DNA from 4 places in the Kitasatospora sp. NPDC088779 genome. Region 4 is predicted to be linked to each of the others. Evidence: riboswitches for the same ligand, from Rfam matches in the RefSeq annotation. Region 4 holds a riboswitch; each other region holds the start of a gene.
The links. A riboswitch is a leader RNA that binds a small molecule or an ion and turns the genes downstream of it on or off. The one in region 4 is predicted to bind cobalamin.
Positions count from the first base shown of each region.

Region 1: linked by a shared signal. The riboswitch ahead of AB0P03_RS11840 (iron ABC transporter permease) and the one ahead of AB0P03_RS20225 (peptidase) in region 4 are both predicted to bind cobalamin.
Region 2: linked by a shared signal. The riboswitch ahead of AB0P03_RS05885 (cobalamin biosynthesis protein) and the one ahead of AB0P03_RS20225 (peptidase) in region 4 are both predicted to bind cobalamin.
Region 3: linked by a shared signal. The riboswitch ahead of AB0P03_RS00995 (HoxN/HupN/NixA family nickel/cobalt transporter) and the one ahead of AB0P03_RS20225 (peptidase) in region 4 are both predicted to bind cobalamin.

Region 1 covers NZ_JBFBHW010000010.1:72,853-80,540, forward strand. The annotation lists gene AB0P03_RS11815 (RNA polymerase sigma factor SigF) at 1-667, opposite strand, end outside; gene AB0P03_RS11820 (anti-sigma regulatory factor) at 827-1,237, opposite strand; gene AB0P03_RS11825 (GNAT family N-acetyltransferase) at 1,487-1,966, opposite strand; gene AB0P03_RS11830 (ABC transporter substrate-binding protein) at 2,038-3,033, opposite strand; gene AB0P03_RS11835 (ABC transporter ATP-binding protein) at 3,056-3,820, opposite strand; gene AB0P03_RS11840 (iron ABC transporter permease) at 3,820-4,902, opposite strand; cobalamin riboswitch at 4,992-5,130, opposite strand; gene sodN (superoxide dismutase, Ni) at 5,219-5,614, opposite strand; gene sodX (nickel-type superoxide dismutase maturation protease) at 5,838-6,278, shown strand; gene AB0P03_RS11855 (CGNR zinc finger domain-containing protein) at 6,305-6,895, opposite strand; gene AB0P03_RS11860 (amino acid ABC transporter ATP-binding protein) at 7,009-7,688, opposite strand, start outside.
Region 2 covers NZ_JBFBHW010000005.1:54,449-62,136, forward strand. The annotation lists gene AB0P03_RS05865 (phosphatidylserine decarboxylase) at 102-794, shown strand; gene AB0P03_RS05870 (CDP-alcohol phosphatidyltransferase family protein) at 835-1,659, shown strand; gene AB0P03_RS05875 (hypothetical protein) at 1,762-3,195, opposite strand; gene AB0P03_RS05880 (alpha/beta hydrolase) at 3,541-4,662, opposite strand; cobalamin riboswitch at 4,931-5,063, shown strand; gene AB0P03_RS05885 (cobalamin biosynthesis protein) at 5,171-6,139, shown strand; gene AB0P03_RS05890 (cobyric acid synthase) at 6,136-7,674, shown strand; gene AB0P03_RS05895 (putative cobaltochelatase) at 7,671-7,688, shown strand, end outside.
Region 3 covers NZ_JBFBHW010000001.1:207,633-215,320, reverse strand. The annotation lists gene AB0P03_RS01030 (aminopeptidase P family protein) at 1-435, opposite strand, end outside; gene rpmF (50S ribosomal protein L32) at 526-699, opposite strand; gene rpsR (30S ribosomal protein S18) at 753-989, opposite strand; gene AB0P03_RS01015 (GTP-binding protein) at 1,002-2,177, opposite strand; gene rpsN (30S ribosomal protein S14) at 2,174-2,479, opposite strand; gene rpmB (50S ribosomal protein L28) at 2,479-2,715, opposite strand; gene rpmG (50S ribosomal protein L33) at 2,841-3,005, shown strand; gene AB0P03_RS00995 (HoxN/HupN/NixA family nickel/cobalt transporter) at 3,118-4,230, opposite strand; cobalamin riboswitch at 4,260-4,474, opposite strand; gene AB0P03_RS00990 (metalloregulator ArsR/SmtB family transcription factor) at 4,556-4,939, shown strand; gene AB0P03_RS00985 (DNA-formamidopyrimidine glycosylase family protein) at 4,994-5,803, opposite strand; gene AB0P03_RS00980 (AAA family ATPase) at 5,884-6,738, opposite strand; gene aroQ (type II 3-dehydroquinate dehydratase) at 6,818-7,246, opposite strand; gene aroB (3-dehydroquinate synthase) at 7,255-7,688, opposite strand, start outside.
Region 4 covers NZ_JBFBHW010000019.1:130,119-137,806, forward strand. The annotation lists gene AB0P03_RS20200 (CoA-acylating methylmalonate-semialdehyde dehydrogenase) at 1-221, shown strand, start outside; gene AB0P03_RS20205 (acyl-CoA dehydrogenase family protein) at 229-1,368, shown strand; gene AB0P03_RS20210 (enoyl-CoA hydratase/isomerase family protein) at 1,368-2,441, shown strand; gene mmsB (3-hydroxyisobutyrate dehydrogenase) at 2,438-3,355, shown strand; gene AB0P03_RS20220 (enoyl-CoA hydratase) at 3,352-4,128, shown strand; cobalamin riboswitch at 4,205-4,326, shown strand; gene AB0P03_RS20225 (peptidase) at 4,426-5,499, shown strand; gene AB0P03_RS20230 (flagellar hook-length control protein FliK) at 5,519-5,998, shown strand; gene AB0P03_RS20235 (hypothetical protein) at 6,178-6,573, opposite strand; gene AB0P03_RS20240 (hypothetical protein) at 6,889-7,688, opposite strand, start outside.

The sequences.
Region 1 (7,688 bases), on a different contig from region 4:
CCAGGTGCTCGGCGAGCTCGTGCACCGTGGGGGAGCGCCCGTGCCGCTGGGAGAGCTCGCTGGTCGCCGTGGTGAGCGACAGCCGCAGCTCCTGGAGGCGGCGCGGCACCCGGACCGCCCAGCCCTTGTCACGGAAGTGCCGTTTGATCTCGCCGACGATGGTCGGCGTGGCGTAGGTGGAGAACTCGACCCCGCGCTCGTGGTCGAAGCGGTCCACCGACTTGATCAGGCCGATGGTGGCGACCTGGGTCAGGTCGTCCAGCGGCTCGCCCCGGTTGCGGAACCGCCGGGCCAGGTGCTCGACCAGCGGGATGTGCATCCGCACCAGCTGGTTGCGCAGCTCGACGCGCTCCGGGGAGCCGTCGGGCAGCGCGGACAGCCGGACGAACAGCGCGCGGGCCGCCTCCCGGTCCGGTGCGCCCGAGCGGTGCGGGGCCGGGGCCGGCGCCTGGGTGGGCACCGCGGTGCGCAGGTCCGCGGCCTCGTCCGCCGGATCGGACGGGGGCGGGGATGCGGGCGACGGTTCAGACGTCGGCTCGGTCGGGTGGCTCATCCGGTGGGCGTCCTTCGGGTGCGCATCGTCGTTGGCGGCGAGGCCAGGAACGCTCGCCTGGGTCGGTACGGCAGGTCCCGCCGTCGCGAGGCCGGTACGGTCCAGATCACTCACGGCCATTCCCCCGTTCCGTTCCGGGAGCACCGGGGCCCTCGGGCCCCGGCATCGTCTCGTTGGTCGTACCGCGTGGGGGGCGGTACCGGGCGCCGCCCGCGCGGCCCCTGATCGGGGACCGGGCGGACGGCCCTTGTGCGGTGCTGGTCGACGCCCCGGCTAGTGGGCGACGGGGCCGCCGCGCTTCTTGTGCAGGCTGATCGACACGGTCTTGTCCTCGCCGACCGAGGAGTCGACCTCGCCGGCCAGGGCGGAGAGCACCGTCCAGGCGAAGGTGTCCCGTTCGGGTGCCTTCCCGTCGGTGGTGGGGGCGGCGACGGTCACCTTCAGCGAGTCGCCGACCAGCCGGAACTCGCAGGTCAGGACGGAGCCGGGCACCGCCTGCTGGAGCAGGATGGCGCAGGCCTCGTCGACCGCGATCCGCAGGTCCTCGATCTCGTCGAGGGTGAAGTCGAGCCGCGCCGCCAGGCCGGCCGTCGCTGTTCGCAGGACCGAGAGGTAGGCACCCGCCGCGGGCAGCCGGACCTCCACGAAGTCCTGCACTCCGGGCTCGCCGTCGATCTGGGACACCCTCACCTCCTGGGTGACGCGCTGTGCTTCCGGGCCGGTGGCCGCGGCACTGTCTGTTGCTTGGCTCAACTGCTTCGCCCCAACTGTCCAGAGGGGTGGTGCGGTACGTACCGGTCATACCCTTCGCGGGGCGACCGGACGCCGCGTATCCGCCTGAGACCTTACCGCCTTCCGCACGCCGGCCGGGGCTCGGGAGTCACTCATGGTAAGCCATCGCGACGCAGGGTGGCAGGGGTTCGGGCGGTCCGTTCAGTGACCGCCGGCGGCGGCGGCGAGCGCCTCGCCGGTGAGCCGGTAGACGGTCCAGTCGTCCATCGGCACCGCGCCGAGGGACTTGTAGAAGTCGATCGAGGGCGTGTTCCAGTCGAGCACCGACCACTCCACCCGCGCGTAGCCGCGCTCGACGGCGATCCGCGCCAGTTCCAGCAGCAGCGCCTTGCCGTGGCCGCCACCGCGGGACAGCGGGCGGACGTACAGGTCCTCCAGGTAGATCCCGTGGGTGCCGCGCCAGGTCGAGAAGTTGAGGAACCAGACCGCGAAGCCGACCGGCTCGCCGGTGGCGTCGTCCTCGGCGATCAGGGCGAACAGCGCGGGGTTGGCGCCGAAGAGGGCGTCACGCAGCTGCTCCTCGGTGGCCACGGCCTCCTGCGGGGCCTTCTCGTACTCCGCGAGCTCGCGGATCAGGGCGAGGATGACGGGAACGTCGGTCACGACGGCGGTGCGGATCATGCCGCGAGCCTACTGCGCGTCCCCGCCCCCGGCCCAGGCCCGGATCGGGGCCCGGGCCGGGGGCGGGCGGGTCAGCGGGCGGGGACGCTGCGCAGGTAGTCGGCCAGCGCGGTGATCGCGGCCGGGTTGCGCGGGCTCTCCACCAGGTCGACGTAGTCCAGGACGAAGATCCGGTCGCTCCTGACCGCCGAGACGCCGGCCAGCGGCGGGAAGGACTTCAGGAAGGCGCGCTTGGCGTCGGCGCCGGTCTCGCCGTAGTTGTTGATCAGGATCACCTCGGGGTCGCGCTGGACCACGCTCTCCCAGCCGACGGTGACCCAGGTGTCCGCGAGGTCGCCCATCACGTTGGTCCCGCCGGCCTTGGCGATGATCTCGTCGGCCGCGGCGAACTTCCCGGCGGTGTACGGCTTGTCCTGCCCGCTGTCGTACAGGAACACGGACGGCCGGCGCTCGGGCTGCGGGGCGGCGGCGACCTTCGCCTTGAAATCGGCGACCAGCTTGTCCGCCCGGTCGCGGACGTCGAAGATCTCGCCGAGGTTGGCCAGGTCGGTGTAGAGCGCGTCCAGCGGGGACATCACGCCGCGCTCGGTGCCCTTGCCGCTGCGGCAGGACTCGCTGAGCACGTACGAGGGGATGCCGAGGTCCTTGAGCGCCTGCGGGGTGAAGCCGCGGCCCTCGTCGAAGCCGTAGTGCCAGCCGGCGAAGACCAGGTCGGCCTTGGCGCCCAGCACGATCTCCTTGGTGATCTCCTTCTTGGAGAGCCACACGGTCTGCTGGTAGCCGTCCTTCCAGGCGACCTGGTCGACCCGGCCCTTGTCGTCGGGCATCACGTAGCCGGCCATCCGGTCGGCCAGGCCGAGGGCGAGCATCAGCTCGGTGATGCCGACGTCGTTGGTCACCGTCCGGGCGGGCTTCTGCGGGAAGGTGAGCTTGGTGCCGCAGTTCTCCACGGTCACCGGGTAGTGGGCGGAGGCGGCGGTGGCGTCGCCGCTCGGGGCGATCTCGGCGCCGCAGGCGGTGAGCCCGAGGGTGAGCAGGGCGGTGATGGCAACGGCCTTGGTGCGCACGGGGGTTCCTTCGGGGGGTGGGTCAGATCCGGTCGAAGAGCAGTTGGACGGCGCCGGTCACCGGGTGCCGGACGGGGGTGGCCCGGACGCCGAACACCTCGGCCAGCAGGGCGGGTCGGAGCACCTCGGCGGGCGGCCCCGAGGCGACGATCCGGCCGGCCCGCAGCACGTACAGCAGGTCGCAGTGGCCGGCCGCCAGGTTGAGGTCGTGCAGCGCGGTGAGCACCGTCGGGCCGGCCTCCCGGACCAGCGCCAGCACGTCCAACTGGTGGCCGATGTCCAGGTGGTTGGTGGGCTCGTCCAGCACCAGCAGCCGGGGCTCCTGGACCAGCGCGCGGGCGATCAGCACCCGCTGCTTCTCGCCGCCGGACAGGCTCAGGAAGCCCCGCCCGGCCAACTGTTCGGCGCCGACCTTGCGCAGCGCCTCCGTGCAGCGCGCGTGGTCGTCCGCACCCGGGCCGCCCAGCCCGCGCCGGTGCGGCAACCGGCCCATGGCGACCACCTCGGCCACCGTGAAGTCGAACTCGGCGGAGTGCTCCTGGGGGAGTGCGGCCACCCGCCGGGCGGCCTCGCGCGCGGTCAGCGCGTGCAGGTCCGCGCCGTCCAGCCGGACGGCCCCGGCGGCCGGCCGCAGCGCCCGGTAGACGCAGCGCAGCAGCGTCGACTTGCCGCTGCCGTTGGGCCCGACCAGTCCGACCACCTGCCCGGCGGCGGCGTCCAGGGCGACGTCGTGGACCAGCCGGGCGCCGGCCAGCTCGACCGAGACGGAGTCCAGGGCGAGATCCATCAGCGGCCTCCGAAGGAATAGCCGCGACGGCGCATCAGCAGCAGGAAACAGGGCACCCCGAGCACCGCGGTGACCACCCCGACCGGCAGTTCGGCGGGCGCCAGCAGGGTGCGCGAGACGATGTCCACCCAGACCAGCAGCAGCGCCCCGGCGAGCGGCGCGACCAGCAGCACCCGGCGGTGCCCGGCGCCGACCAGCATCCGGGCCAGGTGCGGCACCATCAGCCCGACGAAGCCGATCGCCCCGCTGACGGCCACCACCGTGCCGGTGACGGCGGCGGTCACCACGAACAGCTCGCGGCGCAGCCGGTCCGGGTCCACGCCCAGCGAGGCGGCCGTCTCGTCGCCCATGGCGAGCGCGTCCAGCCGGCCGGCGGCGCAGGCCAGGTACGCCAGGCCGGCCAGCACGGTGGCGGCGGCGATCGGCACCGAGCCCCAGGTGGCGCCGCCGAGGCTGCCGAGCAGCCACATCATGGCGTCCCGGGCGGCCTCGCCTCGGGCGGCCGCGAAGACCATCAGCGCGGTGACGGCGGAGAAGCCGTAGGAGAGCGCGGTGCCGGTGAGCACCAGCCGCAGCGGGGTGAGCCCGTAGGCCGTGCGCGCCGCGAGGTAGACCAGCACCATGGCGACCAGCGCGGAGCCGAACGCGGAGGCCGAGATCGCCCACACCCCGAGCGAGGCGAAGGCGCCGAGCAGCAGCACGGCGTTGGCGCCGACGGCCGCGCCGGAGGAGATGCCGAGCACGAACGGGTCGGCCAGCGCGTTGCGCACCAGGGCCTGGACGGCGACCCCGGTGGCGGCCAGCCCGGCGCCGACCACCGAGGCCAGCACGGCGCGCGGCAGCCGGATCTCCCAGACGATCGCGTAGGCGGCGGCCTCGTCCGCCTCCAGCCGTCCGCCCGTCAGCCCGGCGGCCAGCAGCCGCATGGCGCGGGGCAGGCCGATCCCGGAGGCGCCCAGCGCCACGCCGCAGAGCAGCGAGAGCAGCAGGGCGGCGGCCAGGCCGACGGCGAGCGGGAGGGCGGGTATTCGGCGGGCGGGCGGGCTCGTTGCGCCACTGCCCGCGGCTGCGGTGCTGCTCACGGTGCGCCTTGCCTCGGGCCGCGGGTGCGCGGGGGCGGCACCGGTCGGGCGCGGGCCCGGGCGCCATCCCCTCGCAGTCCACGGCGAGTTGTCGGGAGTTCAGCGGCCGGGGGCGATCGGGCTGGCGCGGCCCCGGGGCCGTGCTCACCGTTGCGGGTCAGCGCCGGATTCACACCGGACTTCCCCCTCGGACGCCCTGGCAGCATAACAGCCACTCAGGCTAGGCAACCCTTACCGGGCTCGGATGGGGCGTGAACGCACGACCGCCCCCGTCCGGGCTCGCGGACGGGGGCGGTCGGGTGGCGACGCGTCAGGCTCAGGCCTGCTTGGTCTCCCAGAAGATCTTGTCGACCTCGGCGATCAGGTCCAGCAGGGCCTGGCCGGTGGCGGGGTCGGTGGACGCCTTGGCGGCCGAGGCGGCCTTCAGGGTGTCGTTGATCAGCTGGTGCAGCTGCGGGTACTTCTCGAAGTGCGGGGCCTTGAAGTAGTCGCTCCACAGCACCGAGATGTGGTGCTTGACGGCCTCGGCACGCTGCTCCTTGATGATCAGGGCGCGGGTGCGGAAAGCCGGGTCCTCGTTGGCCTGGTACTTCTCCTGGGTGCCCTTGACCGACTCGGCCTCGATCCGGGCCTGCGCCGGGTCGTACACGCCGCAGGGCAGGTCACAGTGGGCGTGGGCGGTGGCGCGCGGTGCAAACAGACGAGAGAACATGGGAGTCCTTCCTTAGATCGTCTTCCCGCGCCCGAGATTACCCTTCCGCACCCGGGGTTTCGCGATCGGGCGGTGGGCCTAGGGCAAAAGGCGGACCCGGAACCGGGGTAATCCGGACATCGAACGGATCGAACGGGGTGACGGTCCGTACGGCAGACTGGGACCGGGCGGTCCGGGAGGAGGAGTCGTGGCGCGGAGCACGGAACCGGCGGACGCGGAACCGATGGGCACGGAACCCCGGGGCCGGGGCCGGGGCGGCGGCGCGGTGCCGTTCGGGCTGGTCGACGTGGCGGGCCCGTCGATGGTCCCGACCCTGCGCGAGGGCGACCAGTTGCTGGTGCGCTACGGCGCGCCGATCCGGCCCGGCGCGGTGGTGCTCTTCCGGCACCCCTTCCAGCAGGACCTGCTGGTGGTGAAGCGGGCCGCCGAGCGGCGTCCGAGGGGCTGGTGGCTGCTGTCCGACAACCGGCCGGTGGACAGCGACAGCCGCAGCTACGGCCCGGTCCCGGACGAGCTGGTGCTCGGCCGGGTGCTGCTGCGGCTGCGCCCGCGCCCGGCCTGGCTGGCGCCGGGGCGGCGGCTGGAGCGGCTGCTGCTGGGCACCCGGCTGGCCCGGGTGCCGGGTCTGGCCCGCCGCCTGGGCGTCTGGGCGGACGAGCTCTGACCCCCTGGGCCCGGCCCGGACAGGACCTAGCCGGCGGCGCCGAGTGCCGCGGCCTCGGCCTCCTGGCGCTTGCGGGCCCGGTACGCGGCGACGTTGGCGCGGGTCGCGCAGCGGTCCGAGCAGTAGCGGCGGGAGCGGTTGGTCGAGGTGTCCAGGTAGGCGTTGCGGCAGGGCGCGGCCTGGCAGATGCCGAGCCGGTCGGCGCCCAGCTCGGTCAGGTGGACGGCCAGGCCCATGCAGGCGACCGCGCTGAAGTGCGCGGTGGCGGTGGGCGAGTTGTCGGCCAGGTGCAGGTGCCAGCGCGGCCGGCCGGCGTCGTCCAGGTAGTCGTGCCCGGAGACCAGCGGGCTGACCGGGTACTCCATCAGCAGGCTGTTCAGCAGGTCGACGCCCCGGATCTCGTCGCCCTCGGCGGCGGCCTCGAAGACCCCGCGCAGCCTGGTCCGCACCGCCCGCAGCCGGGGCAGGTCGGACTCGTCGGCCTGTGCGGCGGCCCGTGAGGAGTCGGAGAACAGGCCGCGCACCGCGTCCACGGACGTCAGCGTGTCGGTGCCGCGCCCGGGCTCCTCGGTGTTCACCAGCCGAACGGCGAGATCGGCGTACGAGGCGAGCTCCACGGAGGTCCTTCCAGAAGGTCGGTAACGGGCTGATTGCGTCCAGCCTATTACCTGGGTGGGGAAAACGTCGGCGCCCGGCAGGAGCAGCCTGCCGGGCGCCGGTCGGTACGGTTCTACAGCACCTTGGAGAGGAAGGCGCGGGTGCGCTCGTGCCGGGGGTCGGTGAGCACCTCGCGGGGGTTGCCGGACTCGACCACCACGCCGCCGTCCATGAACACCAGCGCGTCGCCGACCTCGCGGGCGAAGCCCATCTCGTGGGTGACGACCACCATGGTCATGCCCTCCTCGGCGAGGCCGCGCATGACGTCGAGGACGTCGCCGACCAGTTCGGGGTCGAGCGCCGAGGTGGGCTCGTCGAACAGCATCAGCTTGGGCTTCATGGCCAGCGCGCGGGCGATCGCGACGCGCTGCTGCTGGCCGCCGGAGAGCTGGGAGGGGTAGTTCTTCGCCTTGTCGGCGAGGCCGACCCGCTCCAGCAGGACCATCGCCCGCTCCCGGGCGGCGGCCTTGCTCTCGCCCTTGACCTGGACCGGGGCCTCCATGACGTTCTCGACGGCCGTCATGTGCGGGAACAGGTTGAAGCGCTGGAAGACCATGCCGATGTCGCGCCGCTTGACGGCGACCTCGCGGTCCTTGAGCTCGTAGAGCTTGTCGCCCTTCTGCTGGTAGCCGACCAGTTCGCCGTCCACCCAGAGGCGTCCGCCGTTGATCTTCTCCAGGTGGTTGATGCACCGCAGGAAGGTCGACTTGCCGGAGCCGGAGGGGCCGATCAGGCAGAACACCTCGCCCTGCT
Region 2 (7,688 bases), on a different contig from region 4:
CTCCCGATAGCATCCACCGGGACAGCAAGCCGTCCCTCTATTACCCGATCCCGCGGTGGCCCCCGTCCAGCGGCCATGATCCCCCGCGACAAAGGTCTTCGATGCCCATCAGCCCGTCCCCTCACACCTCCGTCACGGACCGCGATGCCCTCGCAGCCACGACGGCCGGTCGGCGACCCCGCGTGACCATCGCGCGCGGAGCCACCCCCTGGTTCGTCCCCACCCTCGCCACGGCCGCCGTGACCACCGCCCTCACCCGGCGCAGCGGCAAGTGGGCCCTGGCAGCGGTACCCGCCTGTGCGCTCGGCGCGGGCATGCTGTGGTTCTTCCGCGACCCCGAGCGTGAGATCGGCGCGGGCAGAGTGATCTCCCCCGCCGACGGCGTGGTGCAGAGCATCGACGCCTGGCCGGACGGCCGCACCCGGGTCGCGATCTTCATGAGCCCGCTCAACGTCCACGTCAACCGCGCGCCCCTGCCCGGCACGGTGACGTCGGTCGAGCACGTCGCGGGCGGCTTCGTCCCCGCGTTCAACAAGGACAGCGACCAGAACGAGCGGGTCGTCTGGCACTTCGACACCGAGCTCGGCGACATCGAGATGGTGCAGATCGCGGGGGCCGTGGCCCGTCGCATCGTGCCGTACGTCGCCGCCGGTACCAAGGTCGAGCAGGGCGACCGGATCGGTCTGATCCGGTTCGGCTCCCGGGTCGACACCTACCTGCCGGCCGGCGTCGAGGTCGGCGTCGAGGTCGGCCAGAAGACCACAGCCGGGGTGACGCGCCTTGACCGTGACTGATCCTGAGACAATCGTCGGCCTGGACGACGAGGAGACGGCCCTGCGCCGTCGCCGCTGGGCCCGCGACCGCGAGCTGCGCGCCCCGCGCTCTCCCCAGCACCTGTCCACCGCCGACTTCCTGACCCTGGGGAACGCCGTCTGCGGCTTCCTGGCGATCTACTCGATCACCACCGGGGTCCTGGTCCCGCACATCACCAACCCGGACGCCGCACCCGACCGGCACAGCGCCGCCACCGCGGTCACGCTGCTGCTCATCGGCTCCATGTGCGACCTCTTCGACGGGCTGGTGGCGCGCAAGCTCCGCTCCTCCGCCCTCGGAGCGGAACTGGACAACCTGGCCGACCTGATCAGCTTCGGCATCGCGCCGGCCTACTTCGTCGCCGTCTGGGGCATGGTCTCGCAGGGCTCCAACAGCAAGCTCTCGGCGCTCATCGCGATCACCGTCCTGCTCGCGGTCGTCCTGCGGCTCGCCCGCTTCTCCGCCGTCAAGATGCGGCCCGGGGTGTTCCAGGGCATGCCCTGCCCGATGGGCGCGATGACGGTCATCGCCATCGTGCTGCTCGACCCGCCGTTCCTGCCCGGTCTGCTCGCCATCTTCGGCGCCGCGTACCTCATGGTCAGCCGGATCGAGTACCCCAAGCCCCAGGGGCTGCTGGCCACCGCCACGCTGTGCTGGATCGTCGTCTCGATCGGCTGCCTCGCGGCCTGGGCGACCGGCCTGCCCGGCGGCGACGCCCTGATGCACGTCGGTGCCTTCGCCCAGATCACGCTCGCCGCGATGGCCCCGCTGCTGGTCATCCGGCGCAAGGTCGGACAGAAGGTCGGCGACGTCCGCGCCAGGCGGGCGGAGTCCCGCCTCGGCTGAGTCGTTCCCGTACGCGAGAGGGGCCCGGATCCAGTCGGATCCGGGCCCCTCTTCGTCGTGCCCGCTCTTCTCCTCGTCGCGCTCGTTCTTCGACGGGCGCTGCTACGCGCCGCCGGTGTGCACGCTGAACGCCGAGCGGCGGGCCGCCCGCGCCACGCCCGGATCCGGGTGCACGCCCGAGACCGCCGTCAGCACCGAGGCCGCCCGCGGGTGCCCCGACTGCCGGGCCCGGGCGAACAACCGCACCGGATCGCCCGCCGCGGCGCCCTCGACGTGGCCCACCAGCAGCTCCGTCTCGCCGTGGTCCAGCACCGCCGCAGCCGTGTCCACCCACAGCCAGGCCGCGTCCTCCGCCCCCAGCACGTCCGCGGGCGAAACGCCCTCGTCCGAGCGTTCCGCCAGCCACAACAGCGCGTACGGGCGCAGCACCGGCTCGTCCACCGATGCCCGCACCGCCTGCTCGGCCGGGCCGCCGGCCACCCGCAGCGCCTCGAAGGCCAGCCCGCGCACCAGCGCGTCGTCCCCCTGCGCCGCGTCCAGCAGCTCCGCCACCGCCCGATCGGCCGGACGGGCCGCCACCCAGGCGCGGAACTCGGCCCGCGCCGGGCCCGGCGAGTAGTCCGCGCAGGCGTTCAGCAGCTCGAAGGCGCTCTGCTCGATGTGCCCGGCCGCGGTCTGCGCGACCGTGCAGATCTCCTCCAGCTTCGCCCGCACCGCCCAGTGGCCCAGCGGCGACAGCTCGGCGGCCTCGTCCCTGCGGACCACGGCCCCGACGGCCGCCAGGCCGTCCAGCATCCAGTCCAGGACCGCGGCCACGTCCGCCGGCGACGGCGGGGTGTCGATCTGCGGCTCCCGGCACGTGCCGCGGACCGCCGAGACCGCCGAGGCGGCGTGCGGCACGGGCGACAGGCCCGAACCGTCCGTGCCACCCACCCGGCGCTCGTCCAGCCCCCGGCGCAGCAGCTCCAGCAGTTCGCCGTCCGACACCGGACCGGCCACCAGGTGCAGGAACGACAGCAGCTGCGGCGCCTGGTCCACCGCCTGGCCGGCCAGCACCGCGAACACGCCCCGCAGGGCGGCGGGCGGCACCGGGGCGAGCAGCGTCCAGGCGTCGAACAGCGCCGACCAGCCGCGGACGACCGCCTCGTCGTCGTGCTCCCAGGCGTGCAGGCGCCAACCCGGGACCGCACCGCCGTCCCTGGCCTCCACCAGGCCGACCAGCAGCGCCTGCCCCCACGCCTTGGCGGCGGCGCCGACCGTCATGGCCAGCGCCCGACCCGCCGCACGGGCGTCATCGGGCAGCAGCTCGCCCCGCTTGTCGACCTCTTCCAGGTCCCCCGCCCAGCGGGCGATCCGGACGGCGTCCACCAGCATCCGGCGGGCCAGCGGCGCCAGCTCGGCCGGCGCGGGGAAGCCCTCCGGTACGGGAACCCTCCCCCGACCGGGCGCCGCAGCGGGCCCTCGTCGGCGGGGTACCCCGGCCCCGCCCGGCTTGCCAGCGGCGGGCCGGTGGGCCGTACCGGGGAGACGGGTCACCGTCGCACCAGTACCGATCGTCGGAGGGAGCGGGGCATCACGGTCGCGCGGATTCCGAGACGTCACGTCGAGCAGTCTTCCCCTTGTACCGGCCTTCTGTCACATCCGGTTGGCTGTACGGACGGGCGGCCGTCGACGGCACCTCCCCAAGATCGGGCAACAATCGGGCAACAGAGGCAAACCGCCTGGCCGGAAACAGGTGGCGGGGTCATGCCATCACGGCTCAACCCTTGCGGCGACGGTCGCGCTACCCGCCCGACCGGTCACACTCCGTGGCCGACAGGTGAGGTCCGGGTTCCGTACGGAGGCCCCGCGGGTGTGACTTCTCACGCGGGGGGGCTGGGTTCAGAGAAGGGGGGTGAGCCAGCGGCGGAGGAGTTCGGTGTAGTGGGTGGGGGCGGAGTTCCAGAGGGTGGCGTGGTCGGCGCCCGGGAAAGGGCGGAGGCTGACCACACCGGGGCGGGCGGCGGCGAGGCGCTCGGCGGCGCGGAAGGGGGCGACCTGGTCGTCGGGGCTGTGCAGGAGGAGGGTGGGGACGCGCAGGTCGGCGCCCTCGGCGATGCGGCCGAAGTCGGCGAGGTCGACGCCGGTGCGGCCCTCGGCGGCGAGGGCGCCGAGCTCGGCGGCGGCGCCGGTGTAGCCGGCCCGGGCGGCGCCGCGGCGGGCGGTGGCGGGCAGGTCGAGGACCGGCGAGTCCAGGACGAGGCCGCTGATGGCATGGGCCCAGGCGGAGCGGGAGGCCGTCTGGAGGGCCATGGTGGCGCCGAGGGACCAGCCGTACAGGATGACCCGGCCGGCGCCGCTGTCGAGGGCGAGCCGTACCGCCGACTCGACGTCGCGCCACTCGGTCTCGCCGAAGTGGCCGAGCCCGTCCGGCGAGGCCGGGGCGCCCTGGTCGCCGCGGTAGGTGACGGCGAGGGCGGGCAGGGCGAGGCGGTCGAGGACGGGGAGGACCGGGAGGGTCTGCTGCCGGTCGGCGCCGGGGCCGTGGACGAGGATCACCCAGGTGCCGCGTTTGCCGGCGAGGCGCCAGGCGGGGAGGGCGCCGAGTTCGCCGTCGGCGGCGGTGTCGGTGAAGGGGAGGCCGAGCGCCTCGGTGGGGTCGCCGAGGTGGACGCGGGGGGTGAAGCGGACCTCGGTGCCGGGGGTGAGGGTGCCCCGGTCCGCGCGGACGAGGCGGCGGGTGACGCCGTTCTCGTCGCTGTGCAGGACCTCCTCGACGACGGCGTGGCCGTGGTCGTCCCATTCCACGGCCCAGCGGCCGGGGCGAAGGCTCTCGGGGCGGCGGTTGAAGGTGATCCGGCCCGCGGCGAGGCTCCGCACCAGGACGGGGCCGGACTCCCGGGCGGCGCTCGCCGGGTGGACCAGCCGTTCGGAGGCCCGGCGGCCGATCACCAGGACGGCGGCCCCGGCGGCCCCGGCGCCGACGACGGCGGCCGCCACGACGGCCGCGGTTCCCCAACGCATATCGCTCCCCGCTCTGCTGGTCTTGGACCGGACGGTGTCCGGGCGGTGTCCGGGCACCAGTTCACCGGGGGGCCGCGCGGGCGGCCACCGGGCTGGGCCGTCCGGGGCACGGCGGGGCCTCGGGCTGGGCGGGCGTCAGGCAGGGCGGGGCGGGGCGGGCGGATCGGAGGTGGCGACGGGGCTCCGAGGTGTGACCAACCCCTCCGTGACCTCGGTTGACTCCCGGTTCGGCCGCGTGATGGGATCCTGGGGCCAAACGGAGGCATGCAGAGGAAGCCGGTGCGAGTCCGGCGCGGTCCCGCCACTGTCACCGGGGAGCACGCTCGGAACATTGCCACGGCGGACCGTCAGAAGCCGCTGGAAGGCCCGGGGGTGTGTCCGACCCGGAAGCCAGGAGACTCTCGCCCCCGGTACGTCGATCCAGGGCGCGGACCCTGAGTGAGGACACGCACGCGATGCAGGCTGCCCCGCCCCGCCGGACCCCACGCGGCCTTCCGCCGAACCCGCCGTGCGCCCGCTGACCCGCGCCGCCGCGTTCGCGCTCGGCGCCGCCGCGGGCTTCGCCGCGGACGCCCGCTTCGCCGACCCCCGGCGCGGCCACCCGGTGGCCGTCTTCGGCGGTGCGGCGACCCGGCTGGAGCGGCGGGTGTGGCAGGACGACCGGGTGGCCGGCGCCGGGTACACGGCGCTGTGCGTCGGCGCGGTCGCGGCCGGCGCGGTGGCCCTGGACCGTACGGTGGGCCGGCGTCCGCTGGGCCGGGCCGCGCTGGCGGCCGCCGCGACCTGGACGGTGCTGGGCGGCACCTCGCTGACCCGGGAGGCGCGCACCATCGGCCGGTCGCTGGCCACGGGCGACCTGGCGGCCGCGCGGGAGCGGCTGCCGCACCTGTGCGGGCGGGACCCGAGCGCGCTGGACGGGCCTCAGATCGCCCGCGCGGTGGTCGAGTCGGTGGCCGAGAACACGGCGGACGCCGTGGTGAACGCGCTGGTCTGGGGCACGCTGGCGGGCACCCCGGGGCTGCTGGCGTTCCGCGCGGTGAACACGCTGGACGCGATGGTCGGCCACCGCTCGCCGCGGTACGCCCGGTTCGGCTGGGCCTCGGCCCGGCTGGACGACGTGGCGGGCTGGCCGGGCGCCCGGCTGACGGCTCTGCTCACGGTGGCCGCCGCGCCGCAGCCGAAAACGGCCTGGCGGGTCTGGCGGCGGGACGGTTCGGCGCACCCGAGCCCGAACGCGGGCCAGGCGGAGGCGGCCTTCGCGGGCGCGGTGGGCGTCCGGCTGGGCGGGACCCTCCAGTACGGGGAGCGGGTGGAACACCGGCCGGTGCTGGGCGCGGAGTTGCGGCCGGTGACGGCGGACGACATCGAGCGGGCCTGCGTGCTCTCCCGGCGGGTGGGCGCGCTGGCCCTGGGTACGACGGTCGCGGGGCACGTCGCGCTGCGCTTGCTGACGACACGGTGGAGGGGAAGGGCATGAGCAACGCACTGCTGGTCGCGGGGACGACCTCGGACGCGGGCAAGAGTGTGGTGACCGCGGGCATCTGCCGCTGGCTGGCCCGGCAGGGGGTGCGGGTCGCGCCGTTCAAGGCGCAGAACATGTCGCTGAACTCCTTCGTCACCGCCGACGGCGCCGAGATCGGCCGGGCGCAGGCGATGCAGGCGCAGGCGGCCCGGGTGGAGCCGGAGGCGGCGATGAACCCGGTGCTGCTGAAGCCGGGGGCGGACGGCCGCAGCCAGGTGGTGCTGCTGGGCCGGCCGGTCGCCGAGGTGGGCGCGCTGGACTACCGCGAACGCAAGCCCGTCCTGCTGGAACGGTCGCTGGAGTGCCTGGCGGATATGCGCCGCCGCTACGAGGTGGTGGTCTGCGAGGGCGCCGGTTCGCCCGCCGAGATCAACCTGCGGGACCGGGACATCGCCAACATGGGCCTGGCGACGGCCGCCGGGCTGCCGGTGGTGGTGGTCGGGGACATCGACCGCGGCGGCGTCTTCGCGGCGATGTACGGGACGCTGGCACTGCTGTCGGCGGAGGACCAGCGGCACGTGGCGGGCTGGTTCGTCAACAAGTTCCGCGGCGACGCGCGGCTGCTGGCGCCCGGCCTGGACATGCTGCACGGGCTGACCGGCCGTCCGGTGCTGGGCACCCTGCCGATGCTGCCGGGCCTGTGGCTGGACGCCGAGGACTCGCTGGACCTGTCCACGGTGGTGGACCGGGTGGACGGCCGCGGCCCGCTCGGGGCGGACGTGCTGCGGGTGGCCGTGGTGCGCTTCCCCCGGCTGTCGAACTTCACCGACCTGGACGCGCTGGCGCAGGAGCCCGGTGTGCTGGTGCGCTGGGTGACCCGGCCGGAGGAACTGGCCGACGCCGACCTGGTGGTGCTGCCCGGCACCCGGGCCACCGTGGCCGACCTGGCCTGGCTGCGCGAACGCGGCCTGGAGCCGGCGCTGAAGGCGCGGGCGGCGGCCGGGCTGCCGGTCCTCGGGGTGTGCGGCGGCTACCAGATGCTGGCGCGCGGGATCGAGGACGAGGTGGAGTCCGGGGCCGGCTCGGTCGAGGGCCTGGGCCTGCTGCCGACGCACGTGCGGTTCGGCGCCGAGAAGGTGCTGGCGCGGCCGGCCGGCACGGCGTACGGGCAGCGGGTCGAGGGGTACGAGATCCACCACGGAGTGGTGGCCGTGGAGGGGGGCGAGCCGTTCTTCTCCGATGACGACGGGCACGGCCTGGACGGCTGCCGGGTCGGCCCGGTGTGGGGCACCACCTGGCACGGCGCGCTGGAGAACGACGGCTTCCGCCGTGAACTCCTGCGCGAGGTCGCCGCGTTGGCGGGCCGGGCGTTCGTGCCGGCGCCGGACACCTCGTTCGCCGAGGCGCGCGAGGCCCGGCTGGACCGGCTGGGCGACCTGATCGAGGAACACGCGGACACCGACGCGCTGTGGAAGCTGATCGAGGGCGGGGTGCCGGCGGCCGGATCGCTGCCGTTCCTGGCGCCCGGGGCACCTGGGGAGTATGCATGAGTGACGTCCGCTAT
Region 3 (7,688 bases), on a different contig from region 4:
GGCGATCTCGTGCTCGTCCTTGACCACCCGCAGCCGCTCGACCACCTGCCCCAGGTCGGCCAGCCGGGCCCCCTCCGCCAGGCCCGCCACCGCGCGGTGGCGGCTGACGGTCAGGTCGTGCTCCTCCACCGCCAGGTCCGCCACGCCCAGTCGCACGGCGGCGGCGGCCGCCGCCAGGGCGGTGTCCGCCGAGGCCGCCACCGGTACCTGGGTGACGTCCGGCGCGATCAGGTGTTCCCCGGTGTCGTCCGCCGGCAGATCGTCCGGCACTGCCAGCAGCACCCGCTCCCGGGTCAGCAGCAGCGTCGCCCCGCAGGGCGCGCAGCCCGTCAGATACCGCACGTTCGCCGCCCGGGTGATCAGCGCCGCATCGGCCCCGGCCGCACTGCAGTGCTCCCTCACCCGCTCCCGCCGACCCGCGTACGCATCAGACATGCGTCGAGCCTACGAACCCCCACTCCGATCCGCCCGCCGAGCACCCCCGACAGGGCGCGCCCCCACCCCCGCACGCCCCCTCCGTGGTCGCTACGCCCCCTCCGGGTCGATCAGGCCGCGGCGGTAGGCGGGGACCAGGTTCTGGGGGACGAGCAGTTCGCGGCCGTTGAGGGTGATCGGGACGAGCTTCGGGGCCTTGCCCTTCCACTGGGCCCGGCGGTGCCGGGTGTTGCTGCGGGACGTCTTGCGCTTGGGGACGGCCATCGGGGGCTCCTTGTCGGGTGGTGACGGTGGTGACGGTGGTGGCGGTGGTCCGGTTACCGGGTGGTGCCGGCGGCGTACGGGAGGAGGGCCATCTCGCGGGCGTTCTTGACGGCCCTGGCCACGGCGCGCTGCTGCTGGACGGTGAGCCGGGTGACGCGGCGGCTCCGGATCTTGCCGCGGTCGGAGACGAAGCGCCGCAGCAGGTCGGTGTCCTTGTAGTCGATGTACTCGATGCCGGCCGTGAACAACGGGTTCGGCCGGGCCTTGGGCGGGTTCGGTCGCTTACGCACAGTGACGGCTCCTCAGTGAACGGGGTCGAGCAGGTCCCGGAAGGCGTCCGGCAGGGCCTTCCAGCCGGGTTCGCCCGCCGCGAGTTCGGCGTCGGTGAGCAGACAGGAGTCGAGCAGCCCGGTGACGCCGTCGACGTCGAGGCCCTCCGCGGTGAAGCTGAGCTGCTGCACCCGGTCGCCGTGCAGAGGGTGCCAGTCGAGGGCGGCGGCGGCCCGGCGGGCGGGCGGGTAGAGCTCCCAGGCGGCGTCGGGCAGGGAGGTGAGCCAGGGGCCGCACTCCTCGACGGCGAGGTTGGCCCCGGCGGCGTCCCAGGCGAGCATCAGGTCGGGCCGGTTGGCCAGCCAGAAGCGGCCGCGGCTGCGCTGGGCGGCGGGGACGAGCAGTTCCAGCGCCCGGTGCAGCCGCTCGGGGTGCAGCGGGCGTCGGCGCTCCCAGACCAGCGTGGTGACGCCGGCCTCGTCTCTCTCCTGCGGGAGCAGCGCGATCGCCGGGTTGACCCGGTCGCGGGCGGCGGCGACGTCGAAGCCGCCGAGGGCGGCCCGGGTGAGCGCCCCGGTGCCGAGCCGGACGACCCGGGCGGTGGGGTGGAGCTGGCGGAGCAACGCGAGCCCGGGCGCGTGCGCCGTCGCCCGCGGGACGGCGAGGGTGGTGGCGTACTCGACCTGGTGGGCGAGCGCCTCCGCGCGGGTCCGCTGGTCCTGGACGGCGGTGTGCTCGCCGTGCTCCACCAGGTCGTCGGAGACGGAGAGTTCGCCGATCAGCCGGTCCGGGTCGACGGCCGTGACCACGCCCGCGAGTTCGACGGCGTCCTCCAGGTGGCGGCCGTCCGCCTCTCCCCCGGCGATCACCTCGACGGCCGGGTGCGGGTCGCTACCGCCCCACAGTTCGACGATCGCGAGCCCGTACCGGCCTTCGTCGGCGATCCGCAGCAGTCGCGGCAGCAGGTCCTCGCGCAGGGCGCAGCAGGGGCAGTCGTTCACCAGCGGGACGTCGGCGACGTCGAACCCGCCTCCCGCGTCGCGCAGTTCACGGCGGACGACGCCCTGCGAGGCCTCCCGCAGGTCATGGTGGAGGACCACCGCGTCCACCGCTGCCGCCGCCAACTCCCGGACGGCGGCGCGGCGTTCGTCGGCGTGCAGTCCGGCGACGACCACCACGGGCAGTTTGATCCCGTCCACGCCGCTCACCAGCTGGCCTTGCGGACGCCGGGCAGGTGGCCGGCGTGGGCGTGGACGCGGAGGTTGACCCGGGAGAGGCCGAAGGCGCGCAGGTAGCCACGGGGGCGGCCGTCGACGGCGTCGCGGTTGCGGATCCGGGTGGCGCTGGCGTCGCGGGGCTGGCGGGCGAGTTCGGCCTGGGCGTCCGCGCGTTCGGCGGGGGCGGTGCCGGGGTGGGCGGTGATCCGCTTGAGCTCGGCGCGGCGCTCGGCGTACCGGGACACGACGGCGCGGCGCTGCTCGTTCTTGGCGATCTTGCTCTGCTTGGCCATCAGACCTTCCCCCCTCGGGCGCGGATGCGGGCGACGGCGGCCTCGATGCCGATCGTGTCGATGGTGCGGATGCCCTTGGCGCTGAGGGCGAGCCGGACGTACCGGCCCTCACCGGGCAGCCAGTAGCGCTTGTGCTGGATGTTGGGGTCGAAGCGGCGGCGGGTGCGGCGGTGCGAGTGCGAGATCGCGTTGCCGAATCCGGGTTGGCGGCCGGTGAGTTGGCAGTGGGCGGACATGGGTGCTCCCTGGCGTCCGGGAATGGGCGGGACGGAGCCCACGTTACACCAGATGAAAATGACTTCCATTTCGGTGTACGGTTTCGCCCCAGCCCCGAACACCCCGCCAACCCGGGAGGACACCCATGGCCCGCAGCGAACTGCGCCCCGTCATCAAGCTCCGCTCCACCGCCGGCACCGGCTACACGTACGTGACCCGCAAGAACCGCCGCAACGACCCGGACCGGATGGTCCTGCGCAAGTACGACCCGGTCGCGCGCCGGCACGTCGACTTCCGCGAAGAGCGCTGAACCCCGCCCGCCCGACGACCGGCACCGGCCCGCAGCGACGAAACGGCGCCTCCCCCGGGATCCCGGGGGAGGCGCCGTCGCTGATCGCTGCCGTCGCTGATCGCAGCCGTCGCTACTCGGCGGCCACCCAGCGCTTCTCCACCCGGGCCAGCTTCCAGTAGGCGATCGCCGCGGCCCAGACCACCACGAACAGCCCGGCGATCGCGTAGCCGACGTTGTCCAGCGAGATGCCCGCGATCCAGCCGGTGACCGGGTCGGTCAGATCGAGCTTCTCGTGCAGCACGCCGACCAGTTCGATGGTGCCGATGACGAAGGCCACCGCGATCGACAGCCCAGTGATCGTCAGGTTGTAGTACACCTTCCGGACCGGGTTCGCGAAGGCCCACTGGTACGCGAAGTTCATGAACGTCCCGTCCAGGGTGTCGAACAGGCTCATCCCGGCCGCGAACAGCAGCGGCAGGCAGACGATCGCGTACCAGGGCAGCCCGGCCGCCGCGCCCGACCCGGCCATCACCATCAGGGTGACCTCGGTCGCGGTGTCGAAGCCCAGCCCCAGCACCATGCCCACCGGGAACATCTGCCCGGGCCGGGTGATCGACCGGGTCGCCCGGTTCAGCACCCGGGCCATGAAGCCGCGCGAGTTGAGGTGCTCCTCCAGCTGCGCCTCGTCGTACGACCCGGCCCGCATCGCCCGGAACACCTTGAGTATGCCGAGCAGCGCGGCCAGGTTGAGCGCGCCGATCAGGTAGAGGAACGCGCCGGAGGCCGTCGTGCCGACCATCCCGAGCCACTTGTGGGTGGCCGAGTCGTCGTCCATCAGCGTGCTGGCCAGCTGCGCGCCGCCCGCCACCAGGGCGGCCATCAGCACCACCATCGAGGAGTGCCCGAGGGCGAACCAGAAGCCGACCGAGACCGGCCGCTTGCCGTCCGCCATCAGCTTGCGGGTGGTGTTGTCGATCACCGCGATGTGGTCGGCGTCGAAGGCGTGCCGCATGCCGAGGGTGTACGCGGTGATCCCGAGGCCCACCCCGAAGACCTGGGTGCCGACCGCGTAGTTGTGGGGCGCGACCAGGAAGACGAGCGTCCCGAAGGCCACCACGTGCATGGCCAGGATCACCCCCATCAACCCGGCCGTGCGGACGGTGTCCTCGCGCTTCCAGCGGAACGTGGGCAGCACGGACGGTGTCGCCGGCGCCTCGGCGGCGGCGGTTTCGGGCAGGGTCATTCGGGTCACGCTCCAGCACCTCGTGGAAACACTTCGTGAGATGCCGTGGCCGGTCTCCTGGCTTACGGGGGTCCCGTACCCGCCTTCCCAGGTGCGCGAGGCTCCCAGTGGCGTCGTGGGTACGGACGTCTCTCCATCGTCGACGATCACGATGGCCCGATCACAGTGGCGAGGGCCGCTCCGGACTGGGACCCCTGAGGATCCGTCACCGGTCTTCCCGAGCACCACGGCGGGGAACACCGTAGGGGCCAGGACCCACCCTTGCAAGGCTGCGCACCTGCGCAGGTGTCCAGGATCACAGGCCCCCTCCTGCAACAATGTGCGCATGCATCTCGTACCGGCCGACCGCGCGGGCCACCGCACCATCGACGGACACCGGGTCTGCGAGGCCATCGCCGCGATCGGCGACCCCGCGCACGTCCGCACCTGGGCCGAGCGGTTCTCCCTGCTCGCCGACCCCGGGCGGCTCGCCCTCCTGCTCGCCCTCCACCGGGCCGGCCCGCTCGCCGTCTCCGACCTCGCCGTCGCCACCGGCATGCGCGACCCCGCCGTGTCCCAGGCCCTGCGGCTGCTCCGCACCGCGGGCGTGGTCACCGGGGACAAGGACGGGCGGATCGTGCGCTACCGGCTCGTGGACGAGGCCCTGCGCCCCCTCCTCGACGCGTGCGCCGCCGCCGAACACCACGAGCCCAGCGCGGCCGTCGTCTGACCGGCTCCTCCGGAGGACGCGCCGGGGCCCGGCCGGAGCAACCCTCGAACGCGGTCAGGCCGCCTGGCAGGCGGGGCACCAGAAGAGGTTGCGCGCGGCGTGCTGCTCCGTCCGGACCTCGGTGCCACAGACCAGGCAGGGCATCGCGGCCCGCCGGTAGACGTACACCTCGCCGCCGTGGTCGTCGACGCGCGGCGGGCGGCCCATCGCCTCGGGGGTGTGCTCGGGACGGACGGTGTCGATCCGGCCCGCGCCGACGCCCTCGTGCATCAGGGCGACCAGGTCGGCCCAGATCGCGTCCCACTCGCCCCGGGTGAGGTCGCGGCCGGCGCGGTGCGGGTTGATCCCGTGGCGGAACAGCACCTCGGCCCGGTAGACGTTGCCCACCCCGGCCAGCACCTTCTGGTCCATCAGCAGCGCGGCGACGGTCGTCCGGCTGGCCGATATCCGGCGCCAGGCGGCCTGCGGGTCGGCGTCGGCGCGCAGCGGGTCGGGGCCCAGCCGGGCGGCGACGGCGTCCTTCTCCGCGCCGGTGACCAGCGCGCAGGTGTTGGGGCCGCGCAGGTCCGCGTAGCCGTCGTCGTTGGCCAGCCGCAGCCGGACCAGGCCGACCGGCTCGGGCGCGGGCCCGGTACCGAAGGCGAAGCCGCCGTAGAGGCCGAGGTGGACGTGCACCCAGGCGCCCTCCTCGAAGCCGAGGAACAGGTGCTTGCCGACGGCTTCGGCCGCGGTGAGCAGCTGCCCGTCGATGGCCTTGGCCTCGTCGGCGAACCGGCCCTGCGGGCTGGACACCTCGACCGGGCGGCCGCCGAAGGCCTTCCGGTTCTCGGCGGCGAGGCGGTGGATGATGTGGCCTTCCGGCACGGGCGTCAGCTCCCCCGGGGTGGTTCGACAGGACCCGCACATCATCGCAGCCGGCACCGACACCGCCGGATCGTCGCAGGTCAGCGCACCGGCATGCCCATCAGCCGGGCCAGGATGACGCGGTCCAGCTCGGCGGCGGTGCCGGCCACGTCCAGGTACGAGTTGTCGATGATCGGCAGCCCGGAGTTGTACCAGCCGGCCATCCGGCCGTGGATCCGCGCCACCTCCTCGTCACCGAGCCGCCGGGTGCCGCCGCGCCGGGCGTTGCGGTGCAGCACGGAGTCCAGGCTGGGCAGCAGCACGACCGGGATCATGCCGGGGCCGATGTGCCGCTTCCAGCCGCCGAGGCCGATGGCCGGGCGGTCCGGGAAGACGGCGTCGTCGATGATGCAGGAGATGCCGTTGGCGAGGTAGTTGCGGCAGGCGAAGCCGCAGGTGCGGCGGGCCAGCCGGTACTGCGCCTCGGAGGCGTTGTTCCAGCCGGACTGCGGGTTGGCGAAGCCGGACTGCACCCACTCGCGGACGTCGTCCAGGCTGATGTGCGCGGTCGGGCTGGGCCGGCGCTCGGCCCAGTACCGGGCGACGGTGGTCTTGCCGGCCCCGGCCGGGCCGATCAGCAGGACGGCAATCGGACTGGTGGGCGCGTGCCGCTGCGGCGGGTGGGCGGGGAGTTGCACGGGCGTGCCGGAGGGCAGCACGAAGTGCCCGGTGGACCCGACGGGGACCGGCGCGCCGGGCGCGGGTGCGGCCGGGGCGGGCGCGGCAACAGGAGCGGGCGGCACCGGAGCGGCCGGAACCGGCGGCGCGGCGGCGGGAACAGGAGCCGGAGCGGGCGGCACCGGCGGCGGCGCGGCGGCCCCCGACGGCTGCGGCCCCGGCGGAGCGACGGGACGCGGCGGGACCTGCCCACCCCCGGCGTACTGCGTCACGGTCACCTCCCGACACCTCTCAGCGGGGAGACTACACGGCGGCCCGGCGGCGGGCACAGTCCGCCGCCGGGCCGCTGACCAGGCGTCAGCGCGTGGTGAGTTGCTCGGCCAGGGCGCGCAGGGCCAGCTCGTACGAGCCGAGCCCGAACCCCGCGATGGTGCCGGAGGCCACCGCGGCGATCACCGAGGTGTGCCGGAAGGTCTCCCGGGCGTACGGGTTGGAGATGTGCACCTCGATCAGCGGCGCGGTGCGCTGCGAGGCGGCGTCCCGCATCGCGTACGAGTAGTGCGTGAACGCGCCCGGGTTGATCACCACGGGCACCTTGCCGTCGGCCGCCTCGTGCAGCCACTCCACCATCTGCTGCTCGGAGTTGGTCTCGTGCACCTCGACCTCGAAGCCGAACTCCTTGCCGAGCGCGGTGCAGCGCTCGACCAGCCCGGCGTAGGAGGTGGCGCCGTAGACGTCCGGCTCGCGGCTGCCGAGCCGCCCGAGGTTGGGGCCGTTGAGCACCATGACCCTGGTCACGCCGAGACCTCCGCGTAGGCGGCGACCAGCAGGGACGGGTCGGGGCCCTCCAGGACGGAGGTCTTGCCGAGGCCGTCCAGGACGATGAAGCGGATCAGGTCGCCGCGCGACTTCTTGTCGATCTTCATGGCGTCCAGCAGCTTCGGCCAGGCGTCCGCCTGGTAGCGCAGCGGCAGGCCGACGGAGGCCAGCACGGTGCGGTGCCGGTCGGCCGTCTCGTCGTCCAACCGGCCCGCCAGGCGGCCGAGTTCGGCGGCGAAGACCATGCCGATGGAGATCGCGGCGCCGTGCCGCCACTTGTAGCGCTCGTTGCGCTCGATGGCGTGGCCGAGGGTGTGGCCGTAGTTGAGGATCTCGCGCCGGCCGGACTCCTTGAGGTCCCCGGAGACCACGTCGGCCTTGACCTGGATGGCGCGGCGGATCAGCTCGA
Region 4 (7,688 bases):
TCGCGCGCCGGGTGAACACCGGCATGGTCGGCGTCAACGTGCCGATCCCCGTGCCGGTCGCGTACCACACCTTCGGCGGCTGGAAGCGCTCCGGGTTCGGCGACCTCAACCAGCACGGGCCGGACTCGATCCGCTTCTACACCCGCACCCGCACCGTCACCTCGCGCTGGCCCTCCGGGGTCAAGGAGGGCGCGAGCTTCACCATCCCGACGATGGGCTGAGGGCGCCGTGCACGACCTCACAGAGGACCAGCTCGCCATCGCGGCGACCACCCGGGCCTTCGCCCGCGAACACCTGGCGCCGAACGCGGTCGCGTGGGACCAGGCCAAGCACTTCCCGGTGGACGTGCTGCGCAAGGCGGCGGACGTCGGCCTGGCCGGTGTCTACGTCCGCGAGGAGTCCGGCGGCTCCGGACTCACCCGCGCCGACGGCGTGCTCGTGTTCGAGGCGCTGGCCACCGGCTGCCCGTCCATCGCCGCCTACCTGTCCATCCACAACATGGTCGCCTGGATGATCGACCGTTACGGCGACGACGCCCAGCGCGCCCGGTGGCTGCCGGGCCTCAGCGCCATGGCGACCCCCGCCAGCTACTGCCTCACCGAGCCCGGCGCGGGCTCGGACGCGGCGGCACTGACCACCCGCGCCCGCCGGGACGGGGACCACTGGGTCCTCGACGGCGTCAAGCAGTTCATCTCGGGCGCCGGCGTCTCCCGGGTCTACCTGGTGATGGCCCGCACCGGCGGGCCGGGGGCCGGCGGGGTGTCCGCGTTCGTCGTCGAACGCGACGACGCCGGCGTCTCGTTCGGGCCCGACGAGAAGAAGATGGGGTGGAACGCCCAGCCCACCCGCCAGGTGCGGCTGGACGGCGTCCGGCTCCCGGCCGACCGCCTCCTCGGAGCCGAGGGCGAGGGCTTCCGGATCGCCATGAACGGGCTGAACGGCGGCCGGCTCGGCATCGCCGCCTGCTCCCTCGGCGGAGCGCAGGACGCCCTGGAGCGGGCCACCGGCTATCTGGCGGACCGCGAGGCGTTCGGCGCCCGGCTCCTGCACGCCCAGGCGCTGCAGTTCCGGCTCGCCGACATGGCCACCGAGCTGGAGGCGGCCAGGTCGCTGCTCTGGCGGGCCGCCTCGGCCCTGGACCGGGGGGACCCCAGGGCGCCGGAACTGTGCGCGATGGCCAAGCGGCACGCCACCGACACCGGCTTCGAGGTGGCCAACCAGGCGCTCCAACTGCACGGCGGCTACGGCTACCTGGCCGAGTACGGCATCGAGAAGATCGTCCGCGACCTGCGGGTGCACCAGATCCTGGAAGGAACCAACGAGATCATGCGCGTCATCGTCGCCCGCGGCCTGATCGGGGCCGCGTGATGGCCGGGACCGACCTCGACGAGGTCCTGGTCCACCGCGAGGGCCGGGCGGGCCTGATCGTCCTCAACCGCCCCGCAGCCCTGAACGCCCTCACCCACGGCATGGTGCGGAGGATCTCCGAAGCGCTGGACGGGTGGGAGGAGGACGAGCGGGTCGCGACCGTGGTCATCACCGGCGCCGGTGAGCGGGCCTTCTGCGCCGGCGGCGACATCGTCGCCATCCACCGCGCCGCCACCGGCGCGGACCCGGGCGCCGTCGAGGAGTTCTGGCGCGACGAGTACCGCCTCAACGCCCGCATCGCCCGCTACCCCAAGCCCTACGTCGCGCTCATGAGCGGCATCGTGATGGGCGGCGGGGTCGGGGTCTCCGCCCACGGCAGCGTCCGGATCGTCACCGAGACCACGCGCATCGCCATGCCCGAGGCCGGCATCGGCTTCGTCCCGGACGTGGGTGGCACCTACCTGCTCGCCCTCGCGCCCGGCGAGTCGGGTACCCACCTCGCCTTGACCGCGGGCTCCGTCGGCGCCGCGGACGCGCTGCTCTGCGGCCTCGCCGACCACTTCGTCCCGGCCGAGCGGCTGCCCGCGCTGCTGGACGACCTGGCCGAACTCCCCGTGCACGACGCCCTCGAACGGAACGTCGGGCCCGCACCGGCCGGCGTGCTGGACGGCCGGCGGGCGTGGATCGACCGCTGCTACGGGGCCGACACCGTGGAGGAGATCCTCGACCGCCTGCGGGACAGCGGCGAACCGGAGGCCAAGGAGGCCGCGGACCGGATCGCCGCCAACTCGCCCGCCGCCGTGAAGGCCACCCTGGCGGCGCTGCGCCGGGCCCGCACCCTCGGTCCGCTGGAGGCCGTCCTCGACCAGGAGTACCGGACCTCCTGCGCGGCGCTCTCCACACCGGACCTGGCCGAGGGGATCCGCGCCCAGGTCATCGACAAGGACCGTTCCCCGCGGTGGAACCCGTCGACGCTGAGCGCCGTCGGGCCCGCCGCGGTGGCCCGCTACTTCGCCCCGCTCGGCGACCGGGAACTCGGCCTGGCCCCCGCCACACCCCTGGAGCGCTGGTGACCCACCGCAACGGAGTCAACGGATTCAACGGAGTCATCGGATTCATCGGCCTCGGCAACATGGGCGGCCCGATGGCCGCCAACCTCGCCGAGGCCGGGCACACCGTGACCGGCTACGACCTGGCACCCGAGGCGCTGCGGCGGGCGGAGGAGGGCGGCGTCCGTCCGGCGCGGTCCGCGACCGAGGCGGTGCGGGAGGCCGACGTCGTCATCAGCATGCTGCCGGCCGGCCGGCACGTGCTGGCCGCCTACGCGGACCTGCTGCCCGCCGCCCGCCCGGGAACGCTCTTCGTCGACTGCTCCACGATCGACGTCGCGGACGCCCGGGCGGCGCACGACCTGGCCGTGACCGCCGGGCACCGGGCGGTGGACGCGCCGGTCTCCGGCGGGGTGGTCGGTGCCACGGCCGCGAGCCTCACCTTCATGGTCGGAGCCGCCGAGCCGGACTTCGAGGCGGCTCGACCGGTGCTGGAGGCGATGGGCCGCAAGGTCGTGCACTGCGGATCCCCCGGAGCGGGGCAGGCCGCGAAGATCTGCAACAACATGATCCTGGGCATCTCGATGATCGCGGTCAGCGAGGCCTTCGTGCTCGGAGAGAGCCTCGGGCTCAGCCACCAGGCCCTCTACGACGTCGCCTCGACCGCCTCCGGCCAGTGCTGGGCGCTCACCACCAACTGCCCCGTCCCCGGGCCGGTGCCGACCAGCCCGGCCAACCGCGACTACGCGGCCGGGTTCGCCGCCGCCCTGATGGCCAAGGACCTCGGACTCGCCGCCGGGGCCGCCGACGCCGCGGGCCTGCCCACGGACCTCGGACGCAGGGCGGCACAGCTGTACGCGGACTTCGCTCAGGCCGACAGCGGCGCCGGCCTGGACTTCTCGGCGATCATCACCACCCTGCGGGAGGACGGCAAGTGACCGGCTACGAGACGATCCTGGTCGAGCGCAAGGGCCGGGTGGGGCTGATCACGCTCGACCGGCCCAAGGCGCTGAACGCGCTCAACACCCTGCTGATGAACGAAGTCGTGCAGGCGGCAACGGAGTTCGACCGTGACCCGGAGATCGGCGCGCTGGTGATCACCGGCTCCGAGAAGGCCTTCGCGGCCGGCGCCGACATCAAGGAGATGCAGTCGCTCGACTTCGTCGACGCCTACCTCGGCGACTGGTTCGCCGCCTGGGACCGCTTCGCCGCGCTGCGCAAGCCGGTGGTGGCGGCGGTGGCGGGCTACGCGCTGGGCGGCGGCTGCGAGCTGGCGATGCTGTGCGACGTCCTCCTGGCGGCGGACACCGCGAAGTTCGGGCAGCCGGAGATCAAGCTCGGCGTGATCCCCGGCATCGGCGGCTCGCAGCGGCTGACCCGGGCGGTCGGCAAGGCGAAGGCGATGGAACTCTGTCTGACCGGCCGGATGATGGGCGCCGAGGAGGCCGAGCGGGCCGGCCTGGTCTCCCGCATCGTCCCGGCGGGCCAACTGCAGGCCGAGGCCCTGGCGGTGGCCGAGACGATCGCGGCGATGTCCACCCCGGCGGCCGTCATGCTCAAGGAGAGCGTCAACCGCTCGTACGAGACCACGCTCGCCGAGGGCGTGCGCTTCGAACGGCGACTGTTCCACGCCACGTTCGCCACGGCGGACCAGAAGGAGGGCATGGCGGCCTTCGCCGAGAAGCGCCCACCGGAGTTCCTTCACCGCTGACGGTCCGAGCGGTTCGCGGCGCGATGCGGCGGACGATCCCTTGACCGGGACTTCTCCGTCTCGCCATGATGGGCCGTCATGTTGTGACTCCGCCGCTGGGGGAAGTCCGGTTCGAATCCGGCGCTGACCCGCAACGGTAGGCCGCCGATCCGATGTCGGCGGCGAGCCCGAGTACCCGGCGGCGGAGGTGTGTCGTCCCCTCCTCCCGTCGTGGTCTGCGGGCCGGAGCTCCGAGGGCTGCCCGGCTTGTTGCCGCCGTCCTCCGGGCCCCTGCGCGCGGGCCCGGAAAGGCCCACCGTGTCCTCGTTCCGACGCCCCCTGCGCCTCTTCGCGATACCCGCGCTCGCCCTCGCCACCGTCCTCCCGGCGGCCGCTGCCGCCCACGCGGCACCTGCCGCCGCGACTTCGTCCCCGACGGTCCGCCCCGACGCCGCCGCGGGCGGCTGGCTCGCCCGCCAACTCGTCGACGGCGACCACTTCGAGTCCGTCTTCAACGGGACCGCCTACCCCGACCAGGGCCTGACCATCGACGCCGTGCTGGCTTTCGCCGCCTCGCACAGCTCCGACCAGGCCGCTGCGAAGGCCACCGCCTGGCTGGCCAAGCCCGAGGTCATCAGCGGCTACCTCGGCGACGGCATCACCGAGGCCTACGCGGGCGCGACCGCCAAGCTGCTGCTCGCCGTCGAGGTGCGCGGCGGGAACCCGACGGCCTTCGGCGGCGTCGACCTGCCGGCCCGCCTGCGCTCGCTCCAGACCGCCGAGGGCCGGTTCTCCGACCGCTCGCAGTGGGGCGACTACAGCAACGCCTTCGGCCAGTCCCTGGCCGTGATCGCCCTGCACCGCACGGCCGGTGGGGCCCCGGCGACGGCCGTCGACTTCCTCGCCAACAGCCAGTGCGCGGACGGCGGGTACCCGGTCGCCTTCGGCCAGGCCACCTGCGCCAGCGACCCGGACGCCACCGCGCTCGCCGCCCAGGCCCTCGCCGCGACCGGCCGCACCGCCAAGGCCGACGCCGGACTCGGCTGGCTGACCGCCCACCAGAACGCCGACGGCGGCTTCTCGGCCGCCGGGGCCGCCGCGTCCAACGCCAACACCACCGGCCTCGCCACGCAAGCGCTGCTGGCCGGCGGACGCTTCGGGGCCGGCCTCAAGGGCTGGAGCAGCCTGGTCAAGCTCCAGCAGGGCTGCGCCACGGACCCGGGCGTGCGCGGGGCGGTCGCCTACGACGCGACCGGCTTCAACCCGGCCACCGGAGCCCGGGCCACGGCGCAGGCCGTCCTCGGCCTCGCGGGCACCCCGCTGGCCACCCTCTCCGCCGCCGGTGGCCGCCCGGACGCGCCCGTGCCGGCCTGCCCGGCGACCACCCGCTGACCCCGCGAGGAGAGCTCCGATGACCGACACCATGGCGCCCGCGTGCCCGGCCCGCCGCACCCTCGGGTCGATCGCCGCCGCCGCTGCCCTCACCGCCGGACTGCTCGGCGCCTCCGTCGTCCAGGCCCCGCAGGCGCGGGCCGCCGCCTGCGACGGCACCACCGGCGTCACCGTCGTGGTCGACTTCACCGCCGTCGGCGGCGGCATCCAGACCGGCTGCGCACCCGGCGACCCGGCCAGCGGCCTGGCCGCGCTGACCGGCGCCGGGTTCGCGTACACCTTCCACCCGCGCTACCCGGGCTTCGTCTGCACCATCAACGCCCTGCCGACGACCTGCACCAACCCCACCGGCAGCGCCTACTGGTCGTACTGGCACGCCCAGCACGGCGGCCCCTGGTCGTACAGCAACCTCGGCGCGGGCAGCTACAACCCGGCGCCCGGCGACGTCGAGGGCTGGTCCTTCGGCGCCGGCGCCCAGCCGGGCGTCACCGCGCCCTGACCTCCGGAGACACCCCGGTGCCCCGGCCCCTCCGGAAGGGGGGCCGGGGCACCGGCGGTTCAGAGTTCAGACGGTGCGGGACGTTCGGCGCCGCCGGGCGAGCTGTTCGGTCAGCAGCTGTGCGAGCGGCCCCGCGCGCCGGGGTCGGTGCGCGGGGCCGCTGTGGGTCATCGGGTGGTTCAGCAGTGGGGCAGGCCGGGCACGTTGTGGAACATCGCCGCGCCGTCCACGTAGGGTGCGAACGTCCAGGAGGACCCCGAGGGGGTGACCACACCGTACTGGTACACCCACGTGGTGTGGTACCAGACGTCGCCGTCATTGCCGACGTTCCCGCCGGCCACCCAACAGTCCGCCCAGGCCGAGTCGCCCGGCGCGAGGGTGATGTTCTTGTACTTGCCGGACCCCGCGTCGGCGGCGGTGTAGACGCCCGCGGAGTGGCTGGTGCTCAGCCGGACCCACTGCGGGGAGGAGCCGATGTTGGACGGGTTCGGGTCGGCGGACGCCAGCGACGTCACGCCGACGACGGATGCCCCGGCCAGAGCGAGTGCGGCGAGCGCCTTGATCGAACGGGTCATGATGTGATTCCCCGATTCCTCCCGGCCCTCCTGTAGGGCTGGTCGGTGATGAGCAAACCGCACCTCGACCGCGCAGTCCAGGCTGCAAACCGGCCAGGTCCCGTTCCCCAGAAGTCCCCCAGGCGGACCGCGAGTTGGGGGACCGCCGGGTCGCGAAGAGGGTGGCCTGGGGCGCCGGCGTCGGGTGGTGCGGGCTCGGCCCGCCGGTGGGCCCGGTGGAGGCCGCTCCGTGCACCGGAGAGCTGACGGCAGGTCAGTTTGCCGCTTTCGTGGCTTGGCTCGTACCCGGCGTCCAGGACGGCCAGGGTCTCCGGATCAGTTGCCGTAGCGGAGCGAGACGGTGTCGCCGAGGTGGACGGTGGTGGCCCGGGTGGCGCCGGTGGCGGTGGTGCCGTCCAGGCTGACCTGCCAGGTGGAGGAGCCGCTGTTGGCCGTGCCGTTGATCGCGGTGACGGTGTCGCCGCCGGTGGACGGGGCGACCGAGGTGACGCAGCCGCTCGGGGCGGCGCCGGCGGCCGCGTCGAGGACGTTGCCGAGGGTCGCGGTGGTGCCGGTCGGGGTGAGGGTGGCGGCGCAGACCTTGAGCGCGCCGGTGCCGTCGTCGATGACCAGCGCGAGCTTGGCGGCGGTGCCGGGGACGAAGGCGGTGGCGGCGGCCCAGGCGGGCTCGCCGGTGGTGGTCGGGGTCGGCGGGGTGGCGGTGAAGCCGGCGCCGGCGACGGCGCGCAGGCCGTCGACGGAGGCGTAGGGGGAGGGGGTGGTGTCGGTGGGCAGGTACTTGAAGCCGCCGCCGGGCTTGAACTGCTGGGCGATCAGGAAGTCGACGGGGCTCTTGCCGGTGCCGCTGGTGAAGTCGGCGCCCTGGGGGTTGATGCCGCAGGCGTTGAGGCCGGAGACGGCCCAGCCGTTGGAGTCGGTGTTGACGCCGAACATGGCGTTGAAGGCGCCGGAGGCGGTGAGCTTGCCCTTGAGGAAGTTCTTGGCGGCGGCGATCGCCGGGTCGGTGGCGGCGACGCCCCCGGTGCAGAGCGAGGCCATGGCGGCGCCGGTCATGTCGATGTCGCTGCCCTGGGCGAGGGCGTTCGGGTCGCCCGCGGCCTTGCTGAAGTTCCAGC